Regions from separate parts of the Paenibacillus sp. S29 genome, predicted to be linked through region 2. Evidence: riboswitches for the same ligand, from Rfam matches in the RefSeq annotation. Region 2 holds a riboswitch; the other holds the start of a gene.
The links. Region 2 has a riboswitch for FMN ahead of ribE (riboflavin synthase). Riboswitches for the same ligand answer to the same signal wherever they lie in the genome.

Region 1: linked by a shared signal. The riboswitch ahead of ACL9RM_RS12080 (DMT family transporter) and the one ahead of ribE (riboflavin synthase) in region 2 are both predicted to bind FMN.

What each region holds. Positions count from the first base shown of each region.
Region 1 is NZ_JBMOUI010000006.1:39,803-43,223, reverse strand. It holds gene ACL9RM_RS12085 (methyl-accepting chemotaxis protein) at 1-509, opposite strand, end outside; gene ACL9RM_RS12080 (DMT family transporter) at 751-1,698, opposite strand; FMN riboswitch at 1,871-2,015, opposite strand; gene ACL9RM_RS12075 (hypothetical protein) at 2,137-2,832, opposite strand; gene ACL9RM_RS12070 (ABC transporter ATP-binding protein) at 2,825-3,421, opposite strand, start outside.
Region 2 is NZ_JBMOUI010000002.1:290,509-293,929, reverse strand. It holds gene ACL9RM_RS04345 (segregation and condensation protein A) at 1-75, opposite strand, end outside; gene ribE (6,7-dimethyl-8-ribityllumazine synthase) at 249-713, opposite strand; gene ribB (3,4-dihydroxy-2-butanone-4-phosphate synthase) at 793-1,476, opposite strand; gene ribE (riboflavin synthase) at 1,537-2,202, opposite strand; FMN riboswitch at 2,533-2,706, opposite strand; gene ACL9RM_RS04325 (IDEAL domain-containing protein) at 2,775-3,242, opposite strand.

The DNA of each region.
Region 1 (3,421 bases), on a different contig from region 2:
AAATTCCCTGTCGTGACGCTGGCAACTGGAACACCGACGAATACTTTGCCCTTTTCCAGCATCGCATTTTTGTACCATTTTCTCTCCCGGGGGTCATAATCGGCCTCCTGTTTTTTCGGCGAACGTATGTATTGCCCTTTCGCATTGCCGAGAAGCGCGGCATCTAGCTCGGGATGAGCCTTGACGATGACATCTAACTTTTTCTGAAGGGCCTCTTGGTTGGTACCAATGGAATCAGAATTGATTTCAGTGGTAAGCACGTCCAGGTCTTTCATAATGGGCGCTACATACTGATTGACATTGCTCTGGATCAAATACAGATTCGTGTATACGGAACCGCCCATTTGCTGACTGAGTTGTGTTGTAGCCCCCTGATAGGAAAAGTACCCGATAAGTACGCTCGGAATCAATAACACAGCCAAAAAAGATATTATTAATCTTGTCCTCATTAAATAAAACTGCTTGAGAAACCTGTTCCACCACGGAACTGTTTGTTTTGTTTTAGTCATAGCTCTTGCTCCTCTGTGTCTGATGATCACTACATTCTTTTATTCGACAGAAACCGACTAATTTTATAGATGTAATCTTTGAGAAACGAAGAATAATTACATGTTTTAGACACTTTTTCTGAAAGATGGGTCTGAAGAACTATATTTTATATGAATACGAATACATAAAAAAGCCAAATCGGAGATACAAAAGCATCTTCACGATTTGGCTTGGGTGAGTCATGAAAGGGACGTTGAACTGTTAATTTTTTTGCTGACGTGAAATCATAAAGAGCGTAATCCAGATGAGCATAAAACCAGTCAATTGCGCTACAGTGACAATTTGCTGAAATGCGATCCAGTTAATCACGACACCAACCATGGGAAAGCTCAGTTCTGCCATCGTAGCATAAGACGCTTTGGTCGTACTTAAGCCTTTGTAATACAGCAGCAAGCTGAGAAGACCCGGAAGCAATGCCTGCAATAGCAGATTGATAATCACAGCTGCGCCCGCCCATGTACCGGCAGGCATATTCCATGGCGCATGCTCTACAGAGGTGAGGACAATCAGCAGAGGGAGCGCCACCATGAAGCGGAGGGAGGTTACTGTTTCATATTTCATTGAACGAAGCAAGTAACTTCCCATGACTGTCGAACCGCCCCACAGCACTGCTGCACCGAGTGCAAGCAGACTACCAACCTGAACAAAATCACGAACATGTCCGAAGGGGAGCGACCAACCGAAGGTCAGAAGATACGTCCCGAACAGAGCGACAACAATTAATAATCCAAAATGACGCGGCAACATTTCCTTCAAAATAATACGGGCTAGAACAATAGCGACCAAGGGTTGAAGCTTCTGGAGTAAGAGTACAGCATTCAAATCACCATTGCTGAGCGCCATAGTGAAAATCACGCTGGCCAGAGCCGAGCCGCCCCATGAGACGAATAAAATAGCGAAAACTTGACGAAGCCGTACCGCTTTGAGTTCCTCACGATGCTTCCACAGCATCGGTGTCAGAGCGAGGAAGAGCAGCACATGCTCCATAAGTACAATTTGTGTTGAAGTAAATGACTTTAGCAAAATAATACGAAAAAGCGGGTCTGCGCCCCACAAGGCTGCTCCAATTGCGACCAGCCAAAAACCGCTTTTCATGTGGGAGCTACGATCAAAACCTTTGGATGTTAGTACAGTAGAAGATTGACTCATACTCAATTAGCTCCTTGCGAATACAGGACCGGTGGCACAAAAACCCCCGTCCATGGCGAAAGGCCATGCAAGACGGGGGTTGATCAAATAAACTTGCCGCTTTATGCAAGTTAAATGAAGTTGCTGCAAAACTAATAACGCAGTATTCATCCACTTCGCGGCATGTTGATATTTCGATCTTCTTCCATCCGGACTTTACCGTCGGCTTTGGCATCTCACCAAATCAGTCCGTATCCTGTTGCCAGATACAGAGTCGCGGGCTTAGCTCCATGAGCCATACCGCCGGTTGGGAATCTCACCCTACCCCGAAGATCCTTATTCCGTTTTTAATTTCTCCTATAGGATATACCTGTTTTAGAATGAAGTCCAGTGAAAAATGTGTGTATATCTAACAATGATTTTCATCTTTTTTTTGAAAGCGCTCTACGAAATTACATATTACGAGGTAATATCCTTATACTCAATACGTCGAATCGCCGCATAAGCCACAAGCATTCCTAGTAGAGAGAAGCCAATTTGCACGGGGGCTATGGAACTAAGTGGAGCACCGTTATTATTGGAGAAAAGCAATGCTACAATCAGGATTGAGGTCACAATGGTGGTGGGTACAGAGTATCTTCGCATCCCCATATACAGCGGAACCAATCCCATAAAGCTGGCAGCAACGGCATTGATCAGCGTTCGTGCTGATTGTTGGCCCAGTATGGAAAGAGTAAGGTTATCCGGTACAATCAAGACAAACTGGTTGAGCAGATGAATAGCAGCCGTAATGATTATTTCCGAAATAATAATAGACAAGAACGTAAACAGCAGCACAACCAAGAGCTTGGCGATCATCAGCTTTTGACGGTGAATCGGATACATGAACAAGATTGTAATCGATTTGGATTTAAATTCTCCGACGATAAAGCGGCATAGCAAAACGGAGGAAAATACAATAAATGTTGCTCTCACAAAATTGTCTATTAGATCCAAGAGTTGGGTGTATTGTGTGAATTCGGGTATTCCTTCACTTTGACTGTCCAGCGCGATAATACAGAGCAGCCCAAGAATGCATGCATTGGCGATCAGTGCTGAACGGATATAACCCGCGAGATGAAATTTTTTCAGCTCCAACTGCATCAATTTAAGCATGGAGATCACCTCCGTTTAACAGGCGCAAAAAGTAGTCTTCCAGCGTGCTGCTTTTCTGATGAATGGAATCCACCTCTATATCATTTAAAATGAGTGTTTTCGTAATTTGTTTCTGTGGTACATTTGAATCGTAAATACGTATACTCTGTTCATTTAGTACCTTTATATTATTCAGATTCAGATGATGGGAGAGGACATAGGTCGCTTTTTTACAATCGTTGGTCGTAAATTCGATATATTCCGTATTGGTTTCCCGCACCTGCTCCATCGATACTTCCTCAATCAGTCGTCCGTGATTAATCACGCCTACCGTATCCGCAATCTGCTCTATTTCCGCTAAAATATGACTGGACACGAGCAGAGTCATCCCATATTCCTTGCATAGCATGTGGAATAGTTGGCGGATTTCCTTGATACCCACGGGGTCCAGACCATTAATGGGTTCATCCAAAATGAGTAGCTCTGGCTTAGTCGCGATAGCGCGGGCAATCCCAAGACGTTGCTTCATTCCCAGCGAAAAATCCTTTACCGGCTTGTCATCCGCATTTCGCAAATTCACTAATTCCAGGGCATCCCGAACCGCCTGCTT
Region 2 (3,421 bases):
GGCTTTATCAATCAGATGCAACAGTAGATCCAGCGGACCCTCGAATGTTTCCAGCTTGTAATTTACGACTGTCAATGTGCTTCCCCCTGCCTTACTCCAATCATCATTCAACAATACCTTTCCCTATAGCACTTATGCTCTACGTTATCAATCCCTCTTTCTGTAGTATATACGTCATCGCCTTGCTTAACAATCCAATCCCTTTTTCACCTTGCAGTTTATACCGTTCTATTCAGCTATTCCTATCATTAAAATTGCTTGCCGAGATTGGCCATTTCAATCGCAGCCAGTGCAGAATCCCAACCTTTATTACCAGCCTTTGTACCTGCTCGTTCAATAGCCTGTTCAATGTTTTCTGTAGTCACTACACCAAAAATAACGGGCACTCCCGTTTTCAGGCTGCTCGCTGCCACACCCTTGGCCACTTCATTGCAGACGATATCATAATGTGAAGTAGAACCACGGATGACCGTACCCAGCGTAATTACGGCATCATATTTGCCGCTTGCAGCCATTTTTTGTGCAATCAGTGAAATTTCAAATGCACCCGGTACCCAGGCTACATCAATTTCATCTTCCTGTGCACCATGTCGTTGAAGTGCGTCAATTGCGCCGCTTAACAGCTTGGTCGTAATAAACTCATTAAATCTGCCTACCACAATACCATATTTTAAACCGTTCGATATGAGATTACCTTCTAGAAAACGTGCCATGTTTAATCAACCTCTCTTAGTTTAATTATTTAGGGACTTCGGACAATACTTCAGATTTACTTGGAACCAAGATGTATTTTTACAATGACAAACGACGACGGTAGTCCACCAAATGCTGAATACTGATCAGCTTCAATTGATGTCGCTTGGCGACCACTGCCAGATCAGGCAGGCGGGCCATTGAGCCATCTTCCTTTATAATTTCGCAAATGACCCCAGCAGGCTTGAAGCCACTGAGTCGGGCCAGATCAACAGCCGCTTCAGTGTGACCAGCACGCTGCAAGACACCACCATCGCGAGCAATCAGCGGAAACATGTGACCAGGCTTGCGGAAATCACTGCCTGTGACTGCTTCGTCTGCCAAGGCGCGTACAGTCAAGGAGCGCTCGGCCGCTGAAATACCCGTTGTTGTCTTCATATGATCTACCGATACCGTAAAGGCAGTACCGTGGAAATCTGTATTTTGCTCTACCATAGGATGCAATTCCAAGGCCTCGGCTCTTTGTCGTGTGATTGGCACACAGACCAACCCGCGACCCTCTGTAATCATGAAATTAATGACCTCAGGCGACGCTTTTTCAGCCAAAGCGATAAAATCGCCTTCATTTTCGCGCTGTTCATCATCCACTACAATAACGACTTTACCGTTTTTTAAGTCCTCCAACGCTGCTTCGATGGAATCCAAACGAATCTCTTCGTCATGTTCCAACTCGCCATGCTCTATGACGTTTGCCATTGCACTTGTTTGGCTACCTCTATCCATAACACTTTCCTCCTTATGTCTTGTGCCACGAATGCTTCTAAACAGGCTTACCCTTCAATATCAGGCAAAGCCGTGTTTCGCCAAATAGTCCAAACTGAGAGGAGCTTCTTCTACTATCTCCGCCTCCGCTGCACCTCTGTAATTTAAAAGCTGTTCTACATATTTGCCCAAAATATCGCATTCGATATTGACGGTATCTCCCTCACGTTTGGCTTGTAAGGCCGTTTCGGATAAGGTGTGGGGAATAATGGATACGGCAAAGGTATCTCCCGTACGCTGTGCGACTGTGAGGCTGATACCATCAATTGTGATTGACCCTTTGAGAAGAATATATTTAAATAATGTTTGATTTTTAGGCTCAATTTCGAACACAACTGCATTCTGATCTGATGTTACCCCGCGAATCGTTCCCGTCCCGTCCACATGTCCTTGCACGATATGTCCTCCGAACCTTCCGCTCGCCGCCATCGCTCGCTCCAGGTTGACTCGGCTGCCTGATCTCAACTCTTTCAGATTACTGCTGCGAAAGGTTTCCGGCATCACATCAACCTTAAAGTCTTTCGTACCGATCTGTATCGCCGTCAGGCAAACGCCATTCACTGAGACACTGTCTCCTATTTTCAAATCGCCCAACACCACGGAACCCGAAATCCCCAGCACCATCGCTTCACCGCTTTTGGAAATAGTTTGAATGCGACCCACTTCCTCGACCAATCCGGTAAACATGCCTTCACTCCTTTCCACTACATTTCAGTTTATCCCTAATTCATCAGCTATAAGCGCAAAAAACCCCCAGTTCGGATTCAATCCGTCATGGGGGTGATGAGAGTCACATTTGTAGTATACAAGCGCAGTTCATATGCATCTTAAGACGACATGAAATCATAGGTTTGCCAATAGAAAGCATGACTGAGGATACAACCAAATACGCTCTGAACACCATCAAAAAGAAAGCTTAAGCAAGCTATCGCCCGATGCTGTCCTACAACGAAATAAGCTGTACGCACAATTGGGTATGCTAAAAATCGGCACATGTCACGTCATGCACATGCGCTTCGTATCCTTCTCCCATCCAGACTATACTGTCGGTCCCGGATTTGCACCAGGTCCACCTTCTGCCGATCATTCAGCATCCGGGTCACGGACTAAGCCATGCTGTTTCTCACAAAAACGATCCACAAACATGTCATCACCGCCGGTGGGGAATTTCGCCCCGCCCCGAAGGATCTTGCTCTTATTTAATTAAATTAACTTTAAACTTGTTACGTATATTAGCACCGACTTCTAAAAAAAGCAAGTTATCTAATAGAAGCTCCTGCTTTGGTTTTGACATATTGGCTGGAGAGTTCTTCAAACCAGGTTTTATCATTCATATGAAGCGCCAAGTCAATCAGATCGGCCAGTTCCTCGACTCCCAACTCTGTTGCATGATCAAAGGTAATTACGGCTGAAGCAACCGGTCCCCGTCCTTCCTCAGAACTTGCTTCATAATCCAGTCGCACATCAACATGTCCGTCAATAAACTCGCATTTCAGAAAATAAATAATTTCGCACATTAAAATGGGGCGTACCTGTGTTTCTAACACGCAATCCATCACCTTGGCAGAATAATGCTGGTTCGTCAGCGTGAATTTGTGTTCTGTCGCTGCCAACGATGCCCGTCCAAAATCATCCGTAAACTTTAGCTCCACTGGCTGGATGTTCATAACCTTAGGGATCTGCTTCTTTATAATTTCGATTATTTCAACTGTATTCAGCTTAATCATTACCTGCACCTCATTGCATCTTAAAATTCAGAAGAAAACTTTTTAACGTGCCTCTTATAGGCCTCCACTCCTATATCGGAAATCATTACCTGTTTTTTTATGCTTCAACCCATAAACGACAAAAAAGATTCTTTGCGCAATAAACGCAAAGAATCTTGATTGAACCACTACAGTAACAG